4 regions of the Cytobacillus pseudoceanisediminis genome follow, and region 1 is predicted to be linked to each of the others. Evidence: riboswitches for the same ligand, from Rfam matches in the RefSeq annotation. Region 1 holds a riboswitch; each other region holds the start of a gene.
What was found. A riboswitch is a leader RNA that binds a small molecule or an ion and turns the genes downstream of it on or off. The one in region 1 is predicted to bind S-adenosylmethionine.

Region 1 (3,650 bases):
AAAATCGAAAAACAGGGCACTCTGGACTGGAGAGTGGAGCTTCAGCAGGAGATTGTCGATCGGCAAAATCGGCTGGCATCGAGCGGAATCCAGGACGAGTTCAGACAGTTCCTTGAATTTGATCTGAAGCAAAAGCAGTATTATCTGGACAACGATATTAATCCAAACTATCCTGGAGCCCCTACGTTTATCCGCATCTTTTTCTCACAGGGAATCACGCTTGTCCTGCCTTTATTCATTATTATTATAATGGCTGATATTGTGAGCGGGGAATATAATGATGGCACCATCAAAACATTGCTGTCCCGGCCGGTTAAACGATGGAGAATCCTAATGGCTAAATGGCTGACGGTTTTGCTTTATACCTCCATGCTGATGGCGGCAACCGTGATTGTCTGTTATGGGGTTTCAGGAATCGTACTCGGTTATGATGGCTGGACTGCACCTATTTTGACCGGATTTCAAGCTTCTGCATCTGGTGAGTTTTCAACGGAATACATCCATACCCTGCCGATGTGGGAATACCTGCTGATGTCAGTTGGGCTTGCCTGGGTGGTAACAGCGGTTGTTGGAACCATAAGCCTCATGATATCGGTTCTGGTGAAAAATACAGCGACTGGAATTGGGGCGATGATGGCCGTGTTAATCGCAGGCACCCTGTTATCTTCTATCGGTTCGAGCTGGACGAGCTCCAAGTATTTAGTGAACTTGAACTTTGATCTGATTAACTACTTAGAAGGTCAAGCTCCGCCGATTGAAGGGATGTCACTGCCATTTTCATTAACCATGCTTGGGATTTGGGCTGCCGCCTGTCTTGCTGTTGCGTTTTGGAATTTTACTCAGAAGGATATGTATTAAGAGTGTCATTATATAAGGATAATCCTTATTAGTATTTAGAGTTCAGAAATAATTGATTGACAATTGGGTGAATTTAAATTATTATCGCTTTAATTAATTAAAAAATTGAATATTTTCTTCTTATCCAGAGAGGTGGAGGGACTGGCCCTTTGAAGCCTCGGCAGCAGGTTCTGATGAATACTGTGCCAATTCCAGCAAGCGCATCGCTTGAAAGATGAGAAGAGGGTTGATAAAACTCTCTTCTTAGGAGGAGAGTTTTTTAATTGCTTATAAATCCAACTTAAGTTATGCGAAAAGTAGATATTTAAAAATGCAAGAGGAGAGAAGAAAAATGAAATATGGTTTCTGGTTGCCGATTTTTGGAGGCTGGCTGCGAAATGTAGAAGACGAAAATATGCCGCCAACCTTTGAATATGCTAAAAACGTCATTCAGTCGGCTGAAAAATGGGGATACTCGACTACGTTAATAGCTGAATTATATTTAAATGATATTAAAGGACCGGACCATGATTCTCTTGAAGCCTGGTCCACGGCAGCCGCACTTGCAGCCGTGACGGAAAAAATTGAAATTATGACCGCGATCCGCCCTGGTTTTCATAATCCTGCTGTAGCAGCAAAAATGGCAGCCAATATTGATCAAATCAGCAACGGCCGTTTTACTCTAAATGTGGTTTCTGCCTGGTGGGCCGAAGAAGCGCGTCAATATGGCGGTATTTTTACAGAACATGATGAGCGTTATGCCCGCACTGAGGAGTTCATTGATGTTCTAAAAGGGTTATGGACGGAAGAAACCTTCCATTATTCCGGTCAATTTTACGACTTAAGGGACACGAAGCTTGCTCCAAAGCCAGTTCAAAGACCTAACCCGATTCTTTATGCAGGCGGTGAAAGCGAAAAAGGCAAGCAGACCATTGCAGAAAAATGTGATGCTTATGTTATGCACGGCGGAACGGCTGAGGAGATTGATCTGAAAATAGGAGAAATGAAGGCACGGCGTGAACAAACGGGCAATGCGCCATTCAGTTCTTTCGGAATGGCTGCTTATGTTATTTGCCGTGATACAGAAGAAGAAGCTCTTGCTGAGCTTGAAAAAATCACGGCTGTGAAGGATTCCAGCGGTTACGCCGGTTTTAAGGATTTCACTACAAAGTCACAATTAGAGCAGCAGATTCAGCTGCAGGATTACTCTGTCTCTAACAGAGGTCTGCGGCCAAACTTAGTAGGAACACCAGAGCAAATTGCTGATCGGATTTTACAATATGAAGAAGCTGGCCTAGACTTATTATTATTGCAATTTTCACCTCAGCTGGAGGAAATGGAACGCTTTGCAAAGACGGTTATGCCATTAGTGGAACAAAAACGCAGTTTAATAAAGAGCTAGAAAGGGGCCATAATAATGAGCAAGGTATATGTAATTCATGAAAATAGTGAGTGGACAGTCCATTTGACAAAAAGGCTGGAGGAACTGGGTGTTCCTTATGAAGAATGGCATTTGGACGAAGGAACGGTAGATTTATCGGCAGAACCTCCAGAAGGAATCTTCTATAGCCGGATGAGTGCTTCTTCTCATACCCGTGATCATCGCTTTGCAGCTGAATTTTCGGGACAAGTATTGGCCTGGCTTGAAGCACATGGCCGTACAGTGTTGAATGGAACGAGCGCTCTGAAGCTTGAAGTTAGTAAGGTTTTGCAGTACTTGGAATTAAACAAATCTGGTGTCAGGACTCCCAAAACGATTGCAGCGGTTGGAAAACAACATATTATTAAGGCGGCCGAAGCATTTGCCGGACAGCCGTTTATCACGAAGCATAACCGTGCCGGCAAAGGCCTGGGTGTTCAATTATTCCATAGTATTGAAGCTCTAAAAGCTTATGTGGAGGGACCTTCCTTCGAAGAGCCTGTTGATGGCATTACCCTTGTTCAGGAATATATTCAATCTCCCGAAAGCTATATCACCCGCTGTGAATTTGTCGGAGGCAACTTTGTTTATGCCGTCAGGGTTGATACATCGGAAGGATTTGAACTATGCCCTGCGGACGCATGCCAGATTGGCGACTTATTCTGTCCTGTTGGAGAAGAAGCAGAAGAGAAGCCAAAGTTCCAAATCATTGAAGGTTTTGAGGACGAAATTTTAGAAAAATATAAAGACGTTCTGGCCAGGAATCATATTCAAGTCGCTGGCATTGAATTTATCAGAAATGCTGAAGGTGACATTTTTACTTATGATATTAATACAAACACAAACTATAACTCTGATGCAGAAGTGAAAGCTGGAAAATATGGAATGCTTGAGTTAGCTTCATTATTAAAGAAGACATTGGAAGAAAAATACGCTGCAACTGCAACGGCTTAATTTGTGAGGACCTGCTATAGCAGGTCCTATTGTCTTTTACTGCAGCATGTTTTATAAAGAAGCAATCCCAATCAATCTTGCGATGAGAGGGATTGTTTCTTTAGTGCTTAAGAGAGCTGCCTAAACCAGGCAGCTTTTTTTACAAACTGGGCAGGTTAGAAATTGGAAAAATAGGTGGATTTTATTGATTTAGCTTTAAAAATATAGATATGGTTGTTAAGAGATAAAGGAATTATCCATACATAGGATTGGACTATAAATGAAAACGCTGCAGGAGATGACAGTGTAATCTTGAATATTAGACAGAAATGAAGATTGCGGAGGAATAGTATGATCTCTGATTTAGAATTGATGGAGCTTCATGTGAATGTGTTATTTAGACATGATAGTGAAAATCGACTGATAGCTGTGAATGAACCCCCTTACGGTGCAGCGCCAC
Region 2 (3,650 bases), 1.4 Mb from region 1:
AGGAATCCAATGCCAGCAATGGCCCGTGGCAGGGTGAATATTCTTTGCGTGTTCAAATTGCACAATACCTTCAGCAAGCTAGAGGGCTAGCCTGTCAGCCGGAACAAGTGTATCTATTCAGCGGATTTCAGCCGCAGCTGTTAAATGTCTGTTTGTTTTTTAAGCGGAAAGCCATCGGGATTGAAGATCCAGGTTTTATTCGGGCAAGATCTGTTTTTGATCAATTACAGCTGCCTTGTTATCCGATTTCTGTGGATGAGGATGGATGCTGTGTGCCTGATGCTGAAGAGCCAATAAAATTATTGTATACGACACCTGCTCATCAATACCCTACCGGTACAATTATGTCTATTGCCAGAAGGATTGAGCTGTTAAATTGGGCAATCAAACAGGACGCTTATATTATCGAGGATGACTATGATTCTGAATTCCGCTACAAAGGGGCACCAATCCCGGCATTGTCCCATTTGGATTCAACCGGGCGGGTACTGTACTTTGGCACCTTTTCAAAAACATTGCTGCCATCACTTCGGATCAGCTATCTGATTATGCCAGTATCTCTGCAGCAAGACTTTGAAAAATTTAATGGTTACCAAAAGACGAATGTTTCAAGAATCGATCAGCAGGCTGCTGCAAAATTTATGGAAGAAGGACTTTATACATCTCATATAGCAAAAATGAGAACGTTATATCGATCCAAGCGGAGCTGTTTAATAGAAAGCCTGTCAAAACACTTAGGAGACCACTTTGACATCATTGGAGATACAGCGGGCTTGCATATCATCGTGAAATTACCCGAAGAATTGACTGAAGCGAAAGCAATTGAACTGGCAAAGTCGGCAGGTGTTGAAATCGATGCTGTTTCGCCTATGTATCAGCTGCACAAGCCAAACCATCATGTGATGATTGGATATGGCGCACCCTCGATGGACGAGATTGAGAGAGGAGTCCAGTTAATCGCTAAATCATGGAAAAGTTGTCTGAGCAACTAAGCTAAGCTATAAATTCCACAATTTAAAAGGGCGTTTATCCTACGGGATAACGCTCTTTTGCCGAAGCAACAAACATACACATCTTTTCCTTAACCGCTGCCATAAAATCAAACATATTCATCCCCTGGATTTGCTGAAATTTATACAAGTCCTGGTTATAGTACATATGAATATGCCTGCCGGTGATTCCCCTTTTTTCTTCAATGGAAGTTATATTGATATACGCAAATTCTTCAACTAAATCCTTGGTTGTTCCTGATGCAGGAACTCCATAAAACAGCAGTCTTTTGTTTGTTGCCGCAAAGAAGCCTGGATGCGGTGCTAAACAGAAATGAGCCACTAATGAACAGCTTAGACATTCAATAATGGTTTCACCTTCATACAATACATGTTTAACCTGATTTTTAACGCTACTCATGGAACGTCCCCCTTAATAAACTATCAAACCGCTGTCTTCACTGCCAGTATCAGCCCAGTAGACCAATCCAATTCTGTAATGTCCAGGTCAGGTCTGTCCTGCAGTGTTTTCAGGAGTTTAGTGGCTTTGATCCGAAATTCTTCAGGCAATTTCTGCTGCGGAAACACATCATGAATCACATAAAAACCGCCGATATTTAAATGATCCAGGGTTTTGTCCAGAAGCTCGAATTTCCCTGGCCACGTATCTGCAAAAATAAAATCGAACCTTTCCGACAGGTTTTGAATAAAAGCTGCTCCGTCCTCACAGCAAAATGTAATTCTGCTGTCATACCCGAGGTTTTTTTCGCGATGGATTGAACTGTCGAATCTATGTCAACGGTCGTTAGCTTACTGCTTTCATCCATCCCATCTATGATCCAGGAAGCAGATGCCCCCGTACCTGTGCCCAGCTCCAAAAAGCTTCCTCCTGGTTTGGAGGCAGCCAGCCCCTTTAGTAAAAACCCTGTTTTTCGATCACATGATTGCCCGAAACCCAGCACATCAGAATCCTGTAATATTCTCGAATATGCTTCCGGTACCTGTATAACACTGTTTTCCATTTTGTTTTTCCTCCTCTTTCTTCGTTATTATCTAAACCGAGATCAACCTAAAAAGAACATCAAAAAAAGGCCTCTTTATAAGAGGCCTTTATTATCAAAAACGACCTCTTATCTCCCAGAGCGTCAACTCTGTTGGAATTAGCACCTTCCTGACATAATCAGGGGTTGCTGAGGCTTCGCAGGGCCAGTCCCTCCACCTCTCTGGATAAGAATTTGTATAAAATATTATTTTCAACCAAGTATTGCATATTTTTTGCAAGATGGCAATACTTTAATTCTTTTAATCTAATGAACTGCTTCCTCTCCCTGATAAATTCGAAATGCCGGTACAATCGTATCCGACACAATCTCTTTCCCTTTTTCCCGGATGAAATCCAATTTATAGTACGCATCAAACCTCTGGCTGATCTCTGTTTTTACCAACTCAGGCGGAGTAACGACGATGAATTGAAACTTCAGCTTATCAGCTACAGCGAAAATCGGGTCAAGCACATGGGCAGAAGCCGCTTGTCCGAACGGATTATCACAGACTAACGGAACCCAGCTTTGATCAGTTTCACTCTTAACCGAAAGAAGCATCATCATCATGACCATGCGGGCAGATAACTTTTGGCCGCCGCTGCCATCCGATTTAGTCTTTGAACCCTGGTTGATCGTCTGCCAGGTTGAATAATGCTCACGCTGCGGTTTTCCATACATGAAGGCATTATCAGTACGCATATTATATACCAGCAGTTCCGGGTAACGATTCCTGAGGGAGACAAATAAAATCTGCTCATCACTGATGAGCTGTTTGATTTCCTGATCCAGCTCCAGATTATGGTCATCAATCATCTCGAATCGTTTCGTAATTTTGTTAATGGCCGAAACAAAATGCTGTTTCAGTAAAGGTTCAATATCTTCCGCTTTTTTAGGAAGGATGTCTTCTTTGAGCTGGACGAGTGGGAAAGACCCCCGTTCATTCTTCAGCTTCATTTTCGCAATCATCGAGCGAATCGCTTCCGAAATACTCATCACCTTCATACTCGCACGGCTTGCCCAGAAGTTTTGCGCCTTTTCTGCCCGTTCTTTATCGCGTTCCAGCTGCTCTAAGCCGCTCTGTGAGAAGCGCTTCATGTTTTGGACAACACTTTGAATATGTGCATAATGCCTCGTATCCATATGATCAAGCGTAGTTAAGACTTCATTCTTAAAGCGGATCTCCCAATCCTTGCCTTCAATATTGAGTTTTAAATTGCGCAGGGATTGTTCAATTTTTGCGTGCTTCTCCTGGCCTTCATCCTGGATACCCTGATGTTTTTCACTCCAGGAAATGATGCTTTGCTTTCCCTGGCTCTTTATTTTTTCAATATCTTCATCCGTAAAAGCTGCTGCTTCCTCTTTAAGGATTACGGATAGATGCAATTGATTGTTTTCAAACTCAGCAATGTTTTGCTCCGTCTCTTTTTTGCGCTCTTCCGTTTTCTTAATTTCTGCATTCGTCTGTTTGGTCTGGTCTGTAATCTCAACCGTCTTCACTTCCAGATCAAGTTCTTCCCATTCTTCAGGCTGTTTATCATGCTTGGCCACTTTTTTAACAGTCTTGTCACGCTGCGCCTTCGCATGCTTTAAAGAAGTGTCAGCAACTGTTACAGCTGTT
Region 3 (3,650 bases), 1.5 Mb from region 1:
GGACTATGCAAATGACCAAGTGCCGTATAGGAGAAAGGATCAAAGCTGCTGGAATGGACACAGCCTGATCCTCCGACAGAGAGGGTCCTCTCCGAATCACTGGTAGCACCGCCCAAAACAAAAGCATGTCCGACAAGAACGTTCGGTTCATTTGGATTCAGGTACTCTTCAATTCTGTTCACAATTGCCTTCATTGCATCATCATGGGAATGCACACGGTCGTCATCAAGCAAATGCCTGACCATTCCGGGTTCAGCATACGGAACCAGATAAAAGTTCACACCATTAATATGTATGGGCCTAAAATCATTTACCAGTTTTCCAGACAGGTAGAACTTGCTTTGTTTGTACCAGGAGCTACCAAAGGACAGCCTTTCAGCGCTGTCATGGTTTCCTCCTATGGCAACCACAGGTGTATTGAGCTCTACATTTATTTTAAAAAGGATTTCATTCAGCAATTCTACAGCATCAGTCGGAGGTACGGAACGGTCATATAAGTCTCCTGCAATAACGACTGCATCCGGCTTTTCTTCCTCTACCACATCAATAAATTGATGCAAAAAATGACGCTGATCTCCGGTCATATATACACCATGGACCAGCTTGCCCAAATGCCAATCAGCGGTATGGATAAATTTCATATCTAACACCCTCTTTTCCTTGCCTGAGATTCTTTCTGCAATGTTACCATTATACCAAATCAAAAAACGGCAATGGCTCAGCAAAATTTGACAGAACATTCGTTCTAATTATATCAAAGATTATTTCCAAAACATAGCATTATTCGAAAAGAAAAAGAGCCCAACAAAGGCTCTTTCATCTATTGCTTTTTTAGCTTAGGGAAGTTAATCAAAATGGCTATAACACCGCAAATGCCAATTAATATTGGATAAATGGAATATGCCATGATGCTCACCGGCGAAATGGCAGCGAGCCCGGAAGCAGCCAGCATCTGTGCCCCATATGGGATAGTCCCTTGTACAAAACAGGCAAATATATCAAGAATACTTGCTGATTTACGTGGGTCAATCTCATATTGATCTGCAATTTTTTTGGCAAGCGGCCCTGCAATAATGATGGCAATTGTGTTATTGGCTGTAGATAAATTTGTCAGGGTGACAAGTGACGCAATACCAAATTCAGCTCCCCTGCGAGATTTTATTTTGCTTGTAGCCATGTGAAGCAAGTAATCGATTCCGCCATTAAATCGGATGATCTCAACCAATCCGCCAATGAGGATGGCAATTATCGCAAGGGTCTGCATACCAGCCATTCCTTCAGCAACCATTTGCAGGAATGAAACAAAGGTATAGCTGCCGTCTGCAATTCCGATCAGCCCTGCAAGAAGGATACCCCCGCTAAGGACAAGAATGACATTCATGCCAAGCAAAGCTGCAGCCAATACGCCAAGATAAGGGACTACTTTCAAAAAGCTGTAATCCCCGCTGGTTACCACGCTTTCCTGACCTGCTGTTAAAATCCCAAGAATCAAAGCCGTAAGCAATGCAGCAGGCAGGACGATTAAGAAATTCACACGGAATTTATCGGTCATTCTCGTTCCTTGTGTCCTGACCGCTGCAATGGTCGTATCAGAAATGACGGAAAGATTATCCCCGAACATGGCACCGCCTATTATTGCTGCCATGGCCAATGCGACGGAAATATCGGTCTCCGCAGAAAGAGCTACACCAATTGGAGCGAGAGCTACAACTGTCCCCATTGATGTTCCCATTGATAATGAAATAAAGCATGCAATGATAAAAATTCCGACCATAAGCAGATTCTGCGGGATAAAAGAGAGTGCAAGGTTCACTGTTGAATCAACTGCACCCATACCTTTAGCTGTACCAGAAAAGGCCCCTGCCAGGATAAAAATGATGGACATTAATATAATATCGGGATGACCTGCCCCTTTAGTGAATATCTCTACTTTTTCCATGAATGGCTTTTTTCTGTTCATTGCCAGTCCTATTCCGGCTGTAGCGGATACACTGACAATGATTGGAATGCTATTGAAATCTCCTGTTGCTATGCCGCTTCCAATAAAAATTAGAAGGAAAGCCAAAAGCGGCAATAATGCCCAGGGATTGCCCTTGTTTTTCATTAAAAATCTCCTCTCCGAATGGATTTTCCAGCAAAATAAAAAGACCTCTTCAAGCAAGAAGAGATCTTAACAAATCAATCGTTCTCTTCTTATCTGCCAAGCACCTATGCTTGCTGGATTTGGCACAGCGCTCTATAGAGCCCGCTGCCGAGACATCTTCGGGCCAGTCCCTCAGTCTCTCTTGATAAGTGATTTATATGAAATTATTCTGAAATAACTCACGTTTGAAAATTATACAGGAAACTCGCGAAACTTCAAGCACTTTTTTGTTATAGATTAAGAATCTGAATAATACTTTAAAAGGGGAAAGATGGGGATTATGAATTTAAAAAAGCCGCAATGCGGCTTAAAATTAGTGCAGATCTTTTGAATTTGGCGGGGAATGCCCCTTTTTCAGCTCCTGAAATATATCACCTGATGCTTGTGGTGCAGGCTGAACGGGTGACTGCAAAATCATTTCTCCTATCAGCCTTTTAAATTCTCCAACAGTCAAAGGCTTCGCATCATTCATTAACTCATACCCAAGCTGTCCATTCGGTTCAAGCGTAGCCATTTTGACATCTGAAATTTTTGTGATTCCGTTGGTTCTAAGCCTCATTTCCAGCTGATCAGCTGTAAAGCGCAGCTTCCTCATATTTGCTGTTTTTAGCTTCCCATCCTCAATCACAATTTTGGATTTGCCCGTTATAAATTTTTCAATAAAATTAAACTTTACCTGCAGATATTCCATTAATATTAATGATCCGATTAAGATAGCTGCTGCCACAATCGTTTTCCAAACACTTGTCTCAATGATCGGCTGAATGATAATGGTACCTATTGAAATCATCACAACTGTTTGAGCTAATGTCATTTGCGAAATGGATTTTCTTCCGGCCACACGTAAAAGCAATACCCCTGAAAAAATTAAAAGGACTGATTCCCATAAAAAATCCATCTTATACCACCTTCCCTTTTTCCCATAGGTTGTGGCATAGCATGTACTTATATACAATCGTTGATAAATAAAACAGCCTGACCAAATGGCCAGGCTGTTTTTGTATGGGTCTGTCGATTATAGTTTAGTTACGTTAGCTGCTTGAGGTCCGCGTGCACCTTCAACAACTTCGAAAGAAACTTCTTGGCCTTCTTCTAAAGATTTGAAACCTTCAGATTGGATAGCAGAGTAATGTACGAATACGTCGTTTCCGTCTTCACCTTCGATGAATCCGAAACCTTTTTCAGCATTGAACCATTTTACTTTACCGTTTTTCATGAAAAAATCCTCCTATTGGCTAGAAAAAGCCATGTGTAAATTCACCATATACACGCTTATAACTTTACGTTCATTACTCATCCAGACCATTGCCTAACGGTTGAAAAAGCAGCTAGCAAAATATAACACGATGCATAACGGCTGATTCAAATTTAGCACTTATAGGAAGGAATGTCAACTATACCACCCGTTTGCAAAAGGAATTTTCAAACTATTTCGTCTTCCGCGGATTCCAAAATGTGTAAATCTATCATGATATATCTACCATTTTAGAGACAATCAGACAAACAA
Region 4 (3,650 bases), 1.3 Mb from region 1:
GCCATTTGAAGCATCATTTGGAATGGCAATTTTGCCGCCTTCCGGAATGTCTTCTGCCGATTTTACTTTTTCAGAATAAAGCCCCATTGGTGCTAAAACAGTTGTCGCTATTGGGGTAAGATCCATATTATGCTCTTTAATAAAAGTGTCAAAATAAGCGACTGTTTGGAATGCATTCACATCAAGATCGCCTTCTGCAAGGGCAACATTTGGCTGCACATAGTCAGAGAATGTCACAACTTCAATTTCAATGCCTTCCTTTTCAGCCTTTTCTGCAATAAAGTCCCAGATGCGTGTATCAGAACCGCTTACACCTAATTTAATCTTCTTTGTTTCTTCTCCTCCAGTTGTGCTTGAGCATGCTGCAGTGAACACACCCAATGCTAAAATAATGAATGTTAAGAATAGTTTTTTCATGATGTATTTCCTCCTTATTTATCTTCTTCTGATTTTTTTGGATAAGATATTTCCGAATGACTGCAGGCCCTGAACCATGACAACTAAGATCGCAACGGTAATCAGCATGACTGTTGTATCGAATCTCTGGTAGCCGTAGGTAATGGCGAGGTCACCAAGCCCGCCGCCTCCGACTGCCCCGGCCATGGCTGATGCTCCGACCAATCCGATTGTTGCAATTGTAAAGCCTAATACCAGCGAACTAAGTGCTTCCGGAATCAGGAATTTTAATATTATCTGGCCTGGTGTTGCTCCCATTGCTTCTGCAGCTTCTATGACTCCCGGATCTACCTCAAGCAATGAGTTTTCTATTAATCTTGCAATATATGGCCCGGCATAAAAGACTAGCGGCACTACGGCTGCAGCCGTACCTATCGATGTTCCGACAATCAGCCTGGTAATGGGGATAATGGCCACCATTAAAATGATGAAGGGAACTGATCTGAAAATATTAATAATGCTGTTTATGATATTAAAAACAACGAGGTTTTCCAGCAGATGCCCTTTCCTTGTTACGACAAGCAATATACCAAGCGGCAGTCCGATAATAGCTGAAAACAGCAATGAGAATGCCACCATTTGAACCGTTTCGATTAAGGCTTCGATGATTTTTTCCTGATTAACTAGCACGTGTTGTCACTTCCTTTATTGAAACTTTTTCCTGGCTGATGTACTGTATAGCACGTCTGATTTCACTGTCCGGACCCTGGAATTCGACAATCAGGTTGCCAAACGGTGTTCCCTGAAGTTCAGTAATATTTCCAAACAGGACGTTGAAGTCGATATTAAACTTTTTGGCAACCTGCGAGAGGAGCGGCTGCCCGGCAGAATTTCCAACAAAGTTGATTCTAAATACCTTTTGAAGCCCTTGCTGTTTTTCAATCACTTCTTTAATGGAGTCAGGTATTTGATCATTCATGACAGTGCTGACAAAGTTTTTCGCTGTTTGTGTCTTTGGTGATGAAAAGACATTGAAGACGGTTCCTTCTTCGATAATTTTTCCTGCCTCTATTACAGCGACACGATCACAGATCTCTCTGATTACAGACATTTCATGGGTAATGATCAGTATAGTAATGTTGTATTCTTTATTTATTTTTTTCAGCAGCTGCAGGATAGAGCTGGTTGTCTGCGGATCCAGCGCTGAAGTTGCTTCATCACATAATAGAATGGAAGGCTGGGTCGCCAGCGCCCTGGCAATTCCGATCCGCTGCTTTTGCCCGCCTGACAGCTGATCGGGATAGCTGTTTGCCTTGTCTGCAAGCCCCACGAATTCTAATAGTTCATGGACACGCTTTTTGATGTCATCTTTAGGGATCTTAGCCAGTGTGAGCGGCATCGCCACATTGGCAAACACTGTTTTCGAATTTAAAAGATTAAAATGCTGAAAGACCATCCCGATGTTTCTTTTCACTTCGCGAATTTCTCTTACAGATAAAGCCGTCAGATCATGTCCACTGACAATGACCTTTCCTGAAGTCGGCTTCTCCAGCCAATTGACACAGCGGATCAAAGAGCTCTTTCCCGCACCGCTGAAGCCGATCACACCGAAAATCTCACCTTTGTTAATCTTTAAGTCTATTCCATTTAAAGCAGCTACCTGCTGTCCTCCGCTTTCATAGATTTTCTTTAAATTCTGAAACTCTATCATTCAGCATCTCTCCTTTTCTAAATGTTATATATAATTAATCCCATGGGAAAACTAAGAATTATATCCTGAAATTTACCCCTTCTAACAGAAGAGGTTTTTTGAAGTCCCCTCCTTATCTTTCAGGCTATCGCCTGCTGGATTTGGCACAGTGCAGTCTGCCTGCTGCCGAAGCTTCATTGGGCCAGGTCCCTCTGCTTCTCTCGATAAGAATTATTCATATGTTTATGAATAGAATCTTGATGCATTTTTTCGGATAAAAACAAAAACCCTCTTCTAAAGAAAGAAGAGGGCGGCATTTATCAATGGTCCTCTTCTTATCTTTCAAGCTACGCTTGCTGGATTTGGCACGGTACACTTTTGTCCGCTGCCGAGGTGTCATAGGGCCAGTCCCTCAACCTCTCTGGATAAGAAGATTTTTATTATTCGGTTGTTTAATATGCTTATTACTTTACCACCATAAAGAAAAGGATGTCAATCATTATTATTCAAATATTTTCACTTGGTCCATTTTCAAAAATTTCCGTTACTTTAACAGAGCTGTCTTTACGGTGAATAATCATCACACCTGCCAGAGCGATTATACCACCCGCAACGGATAACATAGTCGGCACCTCTCCCAGCCAAACCCAAGCAATGACAAATGCTATTGCTGGTGTCAGATAAAGAGAGCTTGTCGCTTCAGAAGTCCCTCCTATGGACGCAAGAAAAGCTAGGGCAATATATGGAATTACCGTTGGAAAAATCCCCAAATAGATGACACTTAAAGTGGATTCGGCCGATGCATGAAAGATCTCATTACCAAGCCCAGGAAGATAAATCAGCATAAAACCAGTCCCTGCCCATACCGTATAGGATGTAAATGACAAAAATCCGTATTTATTAAAATATTTAGTCTGAAACACGAAATAGATGCTTTCTGAAATGGAAGCAAGCAGGACAAATAAAATACCGGTTTGGATTTCAAACCCTCCTCCTGCACCAAGCGAAATAAGTGCGGCACCAGCAAAACTGACTGCGGAACCAGTCCACCTGACCCTTCCAAACCTTTCCCTTAAAAATAAAGCAGCCAACGCAGCCGAAAAGATCGGAGTCATTGATACAATCAAGCTTGCCGGCCCGGCGCTTACTGTTTTTCCCCAATGTTGAGAGCTGTATGATAAACCGTAAAACCAAGGAATCCAAGTATAAAAATAGCAGGAAGATCTTTTATATCCGGAAGACGCATCCTTGTCAGCAGTGCTAAGACACCAAGTGCAGCCGAACCAACTAAAAGTCTAAAAAGGGCAAGGTGCTCAGGGAGTACGATTCAAGCCCAGCCCGAATTCCCGGGAATGCGGATGCCCAAAGAATGATGATAGAACTATGCGCCCCGATAATCATAAATTTCTTATTTGCCAACTTCATCCCCCTTATCAACATTTCCAGCCATTATCTGTGCTGCTTTTCAGGATAATCAATAACTGATACAATGTCCTCAACCAATTAGGAAAGAATTTTGCCAGCCAATTTTCATAAAGGCGGTTATATGGATGGATACAGCACA

Region 2: it holds a riboswitch for S-adenosylmethionine, as region 1 does, so the genes downstream of both, M5V91_RS10580 (O-methyltransferase) here and M5V91_RS18145 (LLM class flavin-dependent oxidoreductase) in region 1, are expected to answer to the same signal.
Region 3: it holds a riboswitch for S-adenosylmethionine, as region 1 does, so the genes downstream of both, M5V91_RS09880 (Na+/H+ antiporter NhaC family protein) here and M5V91_RS18145 (LLM class flavin-dependent oxidoreductase) in region 1, are expected to answer to the same signal.
Region 4: it holds a riboswitch for S-adenosylmethionine, as region 1 does, so the genes downstream of both, M5V91_RS25105 (methionine ABC transporter ATP-binding protein) here and M5V91_RS18145 (LLM class flavin-dependent oxidoreductase) in region 1, are expected to answer to the same signal.

Annotation. Positions count from the first base shown of each region.
Region 1 is NZ_CP097349.1:3,379,882-3,383,531, reverse strand. Features, by position in the region: gene M5V91_RS18150 (ABC transporter permease) at 1-858, shown strand, start outside; SAM riboswitch class I at 976-1,079, shown strand; gene M5V91_RS18145 (LLM class flavin-dependent oxidoreductase) at 1,190-2,239, shown strand; gene M5V91_RS18140 (ATP-grasp domain-containing protein) at 2,255-3,211, shown strand; gene M5V91_RS18135 (GNAT family N-acetyltransferase) at 3,542-3,650, shown strand, end outside.
Region 2 is NZ_CP097349.1:1,980,661-1,984,310, forward strand. Features, by position in the region: gene pdxR (MocR-like pyridoxine biosynthesis transcription factor PdxR) at 1-992, shown strand, start outside; gene M5V91_RS10570 (PH domain-containing protein) at 1,027-1,410, opposite strand; gene M5V91_RS10575 (hypothetical protein) at 1,434-1,589, opposite strand; gene M5V91_RS10580 (O-methyltransferase) at 1,607-2,011, opposite strand; SAM riboswitch class I at 2,117-2,223, opposite strand; gene M5V91_RS10585 (coiled-coil domain-containing protein) at 2,297-3,650, opposite strand, start outside.
Region 3 is NZ_CP097349.1:1,846,559-1,850,208, forward strand. Features, by position in the region: gene M5V91_RS09875 (exonuclease SbcCD subunit D) at 1-641, opposite strand, end outside; gene M5V91_RS09880 (Na+/H+ antiporter NhaC family protein) at 821-2,104, opposite strand; SAM riboswitch class I at 2,191-2,295, opposite strand; gene M5V91_RS09885 (DUF421 domain-containing protein) at 2,457-3,041, opposite strand; gene M5V91_RS09890 (cold-shock protein) at 3,159-3,359, opposite strand.
Region 4 is NZ_CP097349.1:4,696,358-4,700,007, reverse strand. Features, by position in the region: gene M5V91_RS25115 (MetQ/NlpA family ABC transporter substrate-binding protein) at 1-417, opposite strand, end outside; gene M5V91_RS25110 (methionine ABC transporter permease) at 436-1,086, opposite strand; gene M5V91_RS25105 (methionine ABC transporter ATP-binding protein) at 1,076-2,107, opposite strand; SAM riboswitch class I at 2,217-2,317, opposite strand; SAM riboswitch class I at 2,419-2,518, opposite strand; partial or broken gene M5V91_RS25100 (DMT family transporter) at 2,593-3,505, opposite strand; partial or broken gene pdxR (MocR-like pyridoxine biosynthesis transcription factor PdxR) at 3,637-3,650, shown strand, end outside.